3 regions of the Streptomyces sp. NPDC050147 genome follow, and region 1 is predicted to be linked to each of the others. Evidence: predicted binding sites of a transcription regulator. Region 1 holds the regulator's gene; each other region holds the start of a gene.
The links. The regulator HrcA, encoded in region 1, represses chaperone genes, less so after heat shock. The targets are predictions, from matches to a motif close to TTNGCACTCNGNNNNNCNGAGTGCNAA.

Region 1 (3,271 bases):
ACGGCCGGCTCGTGAGCCCCCGCAGCTGTTTGATCTCCTGGTACATCCCGTCGGCGGTTTTGTACCCGGCGGCGAGATAACCGAGCCCCCCGGCCTCGGACACGGCCGCGGCGAGCTGGGGGCACGAAGCGCCGCCCGCCATGGGGGCCTGCACGATCGGATAGCGACAGAGATCGGTCAGCGCGGAGGACATGAACGCATCGTGCCATGCCCTCAACGAAGGGCCGAATCGCGCCCCGTCAGGGGCGCGGGGAACGGCGCGAGCAACCACGAACGGCCCGCGGACGAAGAAGACAAAGCGCCCCCGGCACGGGGTATCCGCTGCCGGGGGCACCAAAAAGCACTGCTCAAGGCGCTACCGCCCGTTGAACGCGTCCTTCAGGCGGGAGAACAGACCCTGCTGTCCCGGCTGGAACTGCCCCGTGGGCCGCTCCTCGCCCCGCATCACCGCGAGCTCCCGCAGGACCCGCTCCTGCTCCGCGTCCAGCTTGCTCGGCGTGAGGACCTCGACGTGCACGATGAGGTCACCGCGTCCACCGCCCCGCAGGTGCGTGATGCCCCTGCCGTGCAGCGGGACCGACTGGCCGGACTGCGTGCCCGGCCGGATGTCGACCTCCTCCAGGCCGTCCAGCGTCTCCAGGGGCACCTTGGTGCCCAGAGCCGCGGCCGTCATGGGGATGGTGACCGTGCAGTGCAGATCGTCCCCGCGCCGCTGGAACACGGCGTGCGGCTGCTCGTGGATCTCCACGTACAGGTCGCCGGCGGGGCCGCCGCCGGGGCCGACCTCGCCCTCGCCCGCGAGCTGGATCCGCGTGCCGTTGTCGACACCCGCGGGGATCTTCACGGTGAGCGTCCGCCGCGACCGGATGCGGCCGTCGCCGGCGCACTCCGGGCAGGGCGTGGGCACGACCGTGCCGAAGCCCTGACACTGCGGGCACGGCCGCGACGTCATGACCTGACCGAGGAAGGACCGCGTGACCTGCGACACCTCACCGCGACCGCGGCACATGTCACACGTCTGAGCGGACGTCCCCGGCGCGGCGCCTTCACCGCTACAGGTCGTACAGACGACCGCCGTGTCGACCTGTATGTCCTTGGTGGTCCCGAAGGCCGCCTCGTCCAGGTCGATCTCGAGGCGGATCATGGCGTCCTGGCCACGGCGCGTGCGCGACCGGGGGCCACGCTGCGACGCCGTCCCGAAGAACGCGTCCATGATGTCCGAGAAGTTGCCGAAGCCACCGGCTCCAAAACCGCCCGCACCTCCGCCGCCGCCCGCCTGGGACAGCGGGTCACCGCCGAGGTCGTAGACCTGCTTCTTCTGCGGGTCCGACAACACCTCGTACGCGGCGTTGATCTCCTTGAAGCGCTCCTGAGTCTTCGGGTCCGGATTCACGTCCGGGTGAAGCTCTCGCGCAAGCCTTCGGAAGGCCTTCTTGATCTCGTCCTGGGAAGCGTCGCGGCGCACGCCTAGTACGGCGTAGTAGTCCGTGGCCACTTACGACTCCGCCAGGATCTGTCCGACGTAACGTGCCACTGCGCGTACTGCTCCCATCGTTCCCGGATAGTCCATGCGGGTCGGGCCGACCACGCCGAGTTTGGCTACTGCCTCGCTGCCCGAACCGTAGCCGACGGAGACCACGGACGTGGAGCTGAGTCCCTCATGGGCGTTCTCGTGACCGATCCGTACGGTCATGCCCGAATCCGTGGCCTCGCCAAGCAACTTGAGCAGGACGACCTGCTCCTCAAGAGCCTCCAGGACGGGCCTGATGGTGAGGGGAAAATCATGTCCGAAGCGGGTGAGATTGGCCGTTCCGCCGATCATCAGCCGCTCCTCCGTCTCCTCGACGAGGGTTTCGAGGAGCGTGGAGAGCACCGTCGCCACCGTCCCCCGGTCCTCCGCGTCGAAGGACTCCGTCATGTCCTGCACCAGCTGCGGCACGTCCGCGAAGCGACGGCCCGCGACCCTGCTGTTGAGCCTCGCCCGCAGGTCCGCGAGCGAGGACTCGCCGAACGGGGCGGGACAGTCGATCATGCGCTGCTCGACCCGGCCCGTGTCCGTGATCAGTACGAGCATCAGGCGGGCGGGAGCCAGCGAGAGCAGCTCCACGTGCCGCACCGTCGACCGCGTGAGGGACGGATACTGCACGACCGCGACCTGCCGGGTGAGCTGCGCGAGCAGCCGCACCGTGCGCGCCACGACGTCGTCGAGGTCGACGGCGCCGTCGAGGAAGTTCTGGATGGCCCTGCGCTCCGGCGCCGCCATCGGCTTGACGCCCGCGAGCCGGTCGACGAAGAGCCGATACCCCTTGTCCGTGGGGATGCGTCCCGCGCTCGTGTGAGGCTGGGCGATGAACCCTTCCTCCTCCAGCGCCGCCATGTCGTTGCGGACCGTGGCCGGAGAGACGCCGAGGCTGTGCCGCTCGGTGAGCGCCTTGGAGCCGACGGGCTCCTCGGTGCCGACGTAGTCGTGGACGATGGCACGCAACACCTCGAGCCTGCGTTCACTGAGCATCCGCGCAACACCTCCACCTTTTCGCCCTGAGACTTGTCTGCCCCGCTGCTTGCCTGGCACTCCCCGCGGGTGAGTGCCAGCCTGCACCGGGCCCAGTGTACGGCTGCGAGGTACGGACCCGGCAAGGGCCGGACCGCCGGCGCCGGTCCGGCGGGTGGGGCGGCGGCTGCCAAGCCGCCCGTACGGGGCTAGCGTCGAGGGCATGGACGTGGCACTGGCTTGGGAAGAGGCGGGCTGGGAACGGCTCGCGCCGCACGTGGGGCGCCGGCGTCTGCCGGTCTGGGACTGTACGGCGGGCCTCGTCGTGGGCGGCGAATCGGCGCTGATGATCGAGGCGGGCGCGACCCTGCGCGAGGGAGCGGAGCTGCGCACCCAGGCGCGCGGCATCATGGGCGGGGGCCGCCGGGTCACCCATCTCGTCCTGACGCACCCGCACTTCGACCACGTGCTCGGCGCAGCGGCGTTCGCGGGCGTGGAGGTGTACGGCGCGGTCGGCCTCGACGCGCTGCTCGTCAGGGGGCGGGACGAGCTGCGCGAGGACGCCGTCCGGCACGGCGTGAGCCCCGACGCCGCGGCGGAGGCCGCCGACCTGCTCGTCCACCCGCGCCACTCGGTGTGCGGGGAGTGGACGCTCGACCTGGGCGGCGGGGTGCAGGTCCTGCTGGCGAACGTCGGCCCGGGGCACTCGGGGCACGACTTGGCGGTGCTGATCCCCGGCACGGACAGCTCTCCGGAGATCGTTTTCTGCGGCGATCTGGT
Region 2 (3,271 bases), on a different contig from region 1:
CGACCTCTTCGGCGATGACGGTGGCGCCGGTGAGCGTGGCGAGGTCACCGAGCATGGCCTTGCGGCGGTCACCGAAGCCGGGGGCCTTCACCGCGACGGCGTTGAAGGTGCCGCGGATCTTGTTCACGACCAGGGTCGAGAGGGCCTCGCCCTCGACGTCCTCGGCGATGATCAGCAGCGGCTTCGAGGCGTTGGTCTGGATGACCTTCTCGAGCAGCGGCAGCAGGTCCTGGATGGACGAGATCTTGCCCTGGTGGATGAGGATGTACGGGTCGTCGAGGACGGCCTCCATACGCTCCTGGTCGGACACCATGTACGGGGACAGGTAGCCCTTGTCGAAGGCCATGCCCTCGGTGAAGTCCAGCTCCAGACCGAAGGTGTTGGACTCCTCGACGGTGATGACACCGTCCTTGCCGACCTTGTCCATCGCCTCGGCGATGAGCTCGCCGACCTGCGGGTCCTGGGCGGACAGACCGGCGACGGCCGCGATGTCGGCCTTGTCGTCGATCGGGCGCGCGGTGGCGAGGAGCTCCGCGGAGACGGCCGCGACGGCGGCGTCGATGCCCTTCTTCAGGGCGGCCGGGGAGGCGCCGGCGGCTACGTTGCGCAGGCCTTCCTTGACCAGGGCCTGGGCGAGCACGGTCGCGGTGGTGGTGCCGTCACCCGCGATGTCGTTGGTCTTGGTCGCCACCTCCTTGACGAGCTGCGCGCCAAGGTTCTCGTACGGGTCGTCGACCTCGACCTCACGGGCGATGGTGACGCCGTCGTTGGTGATGGTGGGGGCGCCGAACTTCTTGTCGATGACGACGTTGCGGCCACGGGGGCCGATCGTCACCTTGACCGTGTCGGCAAGCTTGTTGACGCCGCGCTCGAGGGCGCGACGGGCGTCCTCGTCGAACTTCAGGATCTTCGCCATGGGAGCGGTTCAGCCCTCTCGAAAACTCAGGGGGGTCCGGGGTCGACCTCGACCCCCGGAATGTTCAGCAACGAACCGCGCCCCTCGCCGCCCGGCAATCAGCGGGGTGACCAGGGGCGCAGCTCATAGCAAAATCTGGTGAAGCGGGTGAATTACTTCTCGACGATCGCGAGTACGTCGCGAGCCGAGAGGACGAGGTACTCGTCACCGTTGTACTTCACCTCGGTGCCGCCGTACTTGCTGTACAGCACGACATCGCCGACCTTCACGTCGAGCGGCAGGCGCTCGCCGTTCTCGAAGCGGCCCGGGCCCACGGCGAGGACAGCACCCTCCTGGGGCTTCTCCTTCGCGGTGTCCGGAATGACCAGGCCAGAGGCCGTGGTCTGCTCGGCGTCGAGCGGCTGGACCACAATGCGGTCCTCAAGCGGCTTGATGGCAACCTTGGAGCTGGCGGTCGTCACGATCCGGTCTCCCCCTTCGGAGATCTACGGGGTTAACAGTCTGGGGTGGCGACCAGGTGGATCCGTCGTCGCGGGTGCCGGACCTGCCCGTCGCTGTTGGCACTCTCCAGTGGTGAGTGCCAAGGCCGAGACTAGGACGACGATTAGCACTCGGTCAAGCGGACTGCTAATTCGCTGACGCGGGTCTTATCCGGGTGGAGTGCGCTCGGGGGGCACGGAGGCCGCCTCGCGCCCCTCCGCGCAACGTCTCCCGAGGGCCGGCGGTTCCGTCTTCGCGTCCACGCGCCGCCCGGTTTCCGGCGGGCCCGCGGGTGGCGCGCAACTGGGCGAGGCCCCCGGTTTTCTCGGGGGGACCTTCTCCGCCGCCTTGCGGCCGAGGCGCTCGATCGGGTCCACCGACTGCGCGCACCCGGTGAGCAGCGCGGGCGCGAGCACGCCTGCCGCGAGGGTGGCGGCGAGGAAGCGGTGCGCCCGCGCCCGCCCGGTCACAGGTGGTCCTCCAGCCCGGTCACAGGTAGTCCTCCAGCCTGGCCACCGCGTACCCCTTGTCGGTGACCGTCTTCATGACCTTGCGGACCATGTCGGGCATCGTGCCCTTCCAGTCCTCGCGGCCCCGGAAGTGCGTGAGGATGATGTCGCCGGGGTGCAGGTCCCGGTCCCACTCGCGCCACTCCATGCGGTCGGCGAAGGCCTCGGAGGCCCACAGCGGCACGGCCTTGATCCCGCAGGACTTGGCGGCCCGCAGCGTGTCCGCGTTGTAGTTGCCGTACGGCGGGCGGAAGAGCTCCGGCCGCTTGCCGTAGCGCTTGTGGATGACGTCTTGCATGCCGCAGATCTCGCGGCGCTGGCCCGCGTACGAGAGGCCCGGCATGTAGCGGTGGTTGAGCGTGTGGTTGTTCAGCACGACACCACGGGACTGCATCTTCTTGAAGTAGCCGTAGTCCTCCTTGACCAGATAGTCGCTGAGGAACGCGGTGTAGGGGATCTGCAGTTCGCTCATCATCTTGAGCAGCGCCGGGTCCTTCTCGGCGCCGTCGTCGATGGTCAGGAAGACGATCTTCTTCTTGGTCGGGATCGTCGTGAAGACGGGCGGCAGACTCGACTGCCCCTTGACCTCGAACCCCTTGCGGGTGGTGATCTTCGGCTTCTTCTCCGGGGCTCGCGGCGCGGCCAGCGGGGTCTTCGCCAGGCCCCAGCGCTTGGCGGCGGCGGCGCGGGCGACCTGGGCGACGCGGAGTTTCTGGGCGTAGGAGTCGAGGGCGCGGGCGGGCGGCGCGTCCAGACGCTGCTGGCCGGGGGCGGGGTTCGACCCGCCGTCGGCGCCCGAGGCGCAGCCGGAGGCGATCGCGGCGACGGCGAGCACGGCCACCCCGGCGCGTACCCGTCCCCTGGCCCGGCGCCACGCCCGGCCTCGCCCCGGAGTGTGCCACCTTGGGCTGAATTTGTCGTTTTGTCTTACTAGTTGCATGGCGCCGGATCTTTGCAGCTCACGGCCCCGCTGCCGGGCCGACACCGCCACCGGGCGCGCACCATCCACCGACTGGCCCACAATGGGCCGGGTGAACGACCTCGACCGCGCCTCGACCGCCCTGACCTCCTTCTCCGCGCTGCTCACCCCCGAAGGCCGGTCCCTTCTCGATCTCGACGAGGTACGGGAGGCCGATCCGGCCCGGGAGCTGGCCGTCGCCACCCGCCTGCGCCGCGATCACCCGGCCGAGCTGGTCACCGCGGTGCTCGCGCAGGCGCGGCTGCGCCGCCGTGCGGTGGCGAAATTCGGGGCCGAGGACGCGCGGCGGATGTTCTTCACTGCGAACGGCGTCGAGCAGGCGACCCGTACGAGCGTGGCCGTGCACCGCGCCGAGAGCTTCGAGGCACTCGGCGTACGCGGTGTGGC
Region 3 (3,271 bases), on a different contig from region 1:
CCGATCGCCTCGGGTTCGCAGCTCACGAAGATCGACAAGGGGCTGAAGGAGCTCATCGCGCTCGGCCTCGTGGAGGACAAGCCCTACAAGATCTTCGGCGCGCAGGCGGAAGGGTGCTCGCCGGTGTCCACCGCCTTCAAGGCCGGCCACGACGTCGTACGCCCCCAGAAGCCGAACACCATCGCCAAGTCGCTGGCCATCGGCAACCCCGCCGACGGGCCGTACGTCCTGGACATCGCGCGCCGCACGGGCGGCGCGGTGGAGGACGTGAACGACGAGCAGGTCGTGGACGCGATCAAGCTGCTCGCCCGGACCGAGGGGATCTTCGCGGAGACCGCCGGTGGTGTGACGGTGGGCGTCACGAAGAAGTTGCTTGAGGCGGGGCTCATCGACCCCGCCTTGACCACGGTGGTCCTGAACACGGGTGACGGTCTCAAGACGCTTGACGCTGTCGCTGAGACTTCGCAGGCCACCGCCACCATTCGCCCCAGCCTTGAGGCGTTCCGCGCCGCGGGGCTCGCCGGTTAACCGCCGTAGGGCCTGAGCCTTCTCTCCGCCTGCGGACCGTCGTGGCTGGTCGCGCAGTTCCCCGCGCCCCTGAAGGGGCCCCACGCACCCCGAGGTGAATCCATGAGCGTAAACGTCCGCATCCCCACCATTCTCCGCACCTACACCGGCGGTGAGTCCGAGGTCGCCGCCGAGGGGGCGACCCTCTCCGAGGTCATCGCCGACCTGGAGGCCAAGCACGCCGGTATCGCGGCGCGTGTCCTGGACGACCAGGGCAAGCTGCGGCGCTTCGTGAACGTCTACGTGAACGACGACGACGTCCGCTTCGAGCAGGGTCTTGAGACGGCCACGCCGGACGGTGCCGGGGTCTCGATCATCCCCGCCGTCGCGGGTGGCTGATCCTTTACAGAAACACCCTGCGTAATGGCGATTGCCCCCTCCGCGAGAGAAACGGAGGGGGCAATTCCATGTGGTTGAGCGCGGTACAGTTGGGAAGCGAGCTTCCCCGTTTGTGCCCAGCGCATATACGAAGTCGCCCTGAGGGCGACAAGAAGTAGCCAATGTGCACTGCCCATTTGCCCTTCCCGTGGCATTTGTCTGGCCCGACTTGCCCTGAACTCCGGCGAATTCTCCGCATATCACCGTTCAGGCGTGCCCAGAATTCTCGTCCGATTGACCTGTTGCAGAGGGCAGTTGGACAGATACATTCAGCCGCGGTCGACGCGTTCCGGCGCACGCCTCCACAACCCATTGGGGGGGTGAGGTCTGACCCGGGTCCGCGAAGTGCGGGTCCGTGCAAGGGCCAGTAATAGGGGAGTTAGGCATGGCTCAGGGCACCGTCAAGTGGTTCAACGCGGAGAAGGGGTACGGCTTCATCGCGGTCGACGGTGGTGCGGATGTTTTCGTCCACTACAGCGCGATTCAGATGGACGGCTACCGCACCCTTGAAGAAGGTCAGCGAGTGGAGTTCGAGATCTCGCAGGGCCAGAAGGGTCCGCAGGCGGACATGGTCAAGCTCGCCGTCTGATCTCGGCGCGATCGGCCAGCGAACTTAGCGAGTGACGAGGGGCCCGCATCCCGACAGGGGTGCGGGTCCCTCGTGTGTCGCCGCACGTCCGCCGCACGTACCGCCCCACGTCCCGCCGTGCGCCCCCGCCGCACACCGCTGGCCGCGCGCCCCCTCGTACGTCGGGTATCCGTGAGAGGCGCTTGCACTCGCAGGGGTCGAGTGCTAATCATTGGGCTTAGCACTCTCCCAGTGAGAGTGACAGAACTTGGATCGGGTCGGTGAGGCCCGCAGGCCGGGTGGGGCAAGGAACCACAAGGTTTGCAGGCCGTCCGTCGCGGGCGCTGGCGCGATCCGGAAGCATGCCACCCCTGTCCGGGAGGACCACTTCACATGGCCAAGATCATCGCGTTCGACGAGGAGGCACGGCGCGGCCTCGAGCGCGGCATGAACCAGCTCGCCGACGCCGTCAAGGTGACCCTGGGCCCCAAGGGTCGCAACGTCGTCCTCGAGAAGAAGTGGGGCGCCCCCACGATCACCAACGATGGTGTTTCCATCGCCAAGGAGATCGAGCTCGAGGACCCGTACGAGAAGATCGGCGCCGAGCTGGTCAAGGAGGTCGCGAAGAAGACGGACGACGTCGCCGGTGACGGCACGACGACCGCGACCGTCCTGGCCCAGGCGCTGGTCCGCGAGGGCCTGCGTAACGTAGCCGCCGGCGCCAACCCGATGGCCCTCAAGCGTGGCATCGAGAAGGCCGTCGAGGCCGTCTCGGGCGCTCTGCTCGAGCAGGCCGTCGACGTGGAGACCAAGGAGCAGATCGCTTCCACGGCCTCCATCTCCGCCGCCGACACCCAGATCGGCGAGCTCATCGCCGAGGCGATGGACAAGGTCGGCAAGGAAGGCGTCATCACCGTCGAGGAGTCGCAGACCTTCGGGCTCGAGCTTGAGCTCACCGAGGGCATGCGCTTCGACAAGGGCTACATCTCGGCGTACTTCGCCACCGACATGGAGCGTATGGAGGCGTCGCTCGACGACCCGTACATCCTGATCGTCAACTCGAAGATCTCGAACGTGAAGGACCTCCTTCCGCTCCTCGAGAAGGTCATGCAGTCCGGCAAGCCGCTGCTGATCATCGCCGAGGACGTCGAGGGCGAGGCCCTGTCGACCCTGGTCGTCAACAAGATCCGTGGCACGTTCAAGTCCGTCGCCGTCAAGGCCCCGGGCTTCGGTGACCGCCGCAAGGCCATGCTCGGCGACATCGCCATCCTCACCGGTGGCACCGTCATCTCCGAGGAGGTCGGCCTCAAGCTGGAGAACGCCGGTCTCGACCTGCTCGGCCGTGCCCGCAAGGTCGTCATCACCAAGGACGAGACCACGATCGTCGACGGCTCCGGTGAGAGCGACCAGGTCCAGGGTCGCGTCAACCAGATCCGCGCCGAGATCGAGAACTCGGACAGCGACTACGACCGCGAGAAGCTGCAGGAGCGCCTGGCGAAGCTCGCCGGCGGTGTTGCGGTCATCAAGGCCGGTGCCGCGACCGAGGTCGAGCTCAAGGAGCGCAAGCACCGCATCGAGGACGCCGTTCGCAACGCGAAGGCGGCCGTCGAAGAGGGCATCGTCGCCGGTGGTGGCGTGGCCCTCATCCAGGCCGCCTCTGTCTTCGAGAAGCTTGAGCTCGAGGGCGACGAGGCCACCGGTGCCGCCGCTGTGAAGCTGGCCCTGGAGGCCCCGCTGAAGCAGATCGCGGTCAACGCC

Region 2: the regulator HrcA is predicted to act here: its motif matches at 1,521-1,547, upstream of groES (co-chaperone GroES).
Region 3: the regulator HrcA is predicted to act here: its motif matches at 1,752-1,778, upstream of groL (chaperonin GroEL).

What each region holds. Positions count from the first base shown of each region.
Region 1 is NZ_JBFALJ010000001.1:709,633-712,903, forward strand. Features, by position in the region: gene AB0I94_RS03345 (nitronate monooxygenase) at 1-193, opposite strand, end outside; gene dnaJ (molecular chaperone DnaJ) at 356-1,495, opposite strand; gene hrcA (heat-inducible transcriptional repressor HrcA) at 1,496-2,512, opposite strand; gene AB0I94_RS03360 (MBL fold metallo-hydrolase) at 2,715-3,271, shown strand, end outside.
Region 2 is NZ_JBFALJ010000042.1:28,195-31,465, forward strand. Features, by position in the region: gene groL (chaperonin GroEL) at 1-916, opposite strand, end outside; gene groES (co-chaperone GroES) at 1,069-1,377, opposite strand; partial or broken gene AB0I94_RS39920 (polysaccharide deacetylase) at 1,729-1,812, opposite strand; gene AB0I94_RS39925 (polysaccharide deacetylase family protein) at 1,886-2,845, opposite strand; gene AB0I94_RS39930 (methyltransferase domain-containing protein) at 2,928-3,271, shown strand, end outside.
Region 3 is NZ_JBFALJ010000023.1:130,992-134,262, forward strand. Features, by position in the region: gene thrC (threonine synthase) at 1-528, shown strand, start outside; gene AB0I94_RS30355 (MoaD/ThiS family protein) at 631-906, shown strand; gene AB0I94_RS30360 (cold-shock protein) at 1,331-1,534, shown strand; gene groL (chaperonin GroEL) at 1,907-3,271, shown strand, end outside.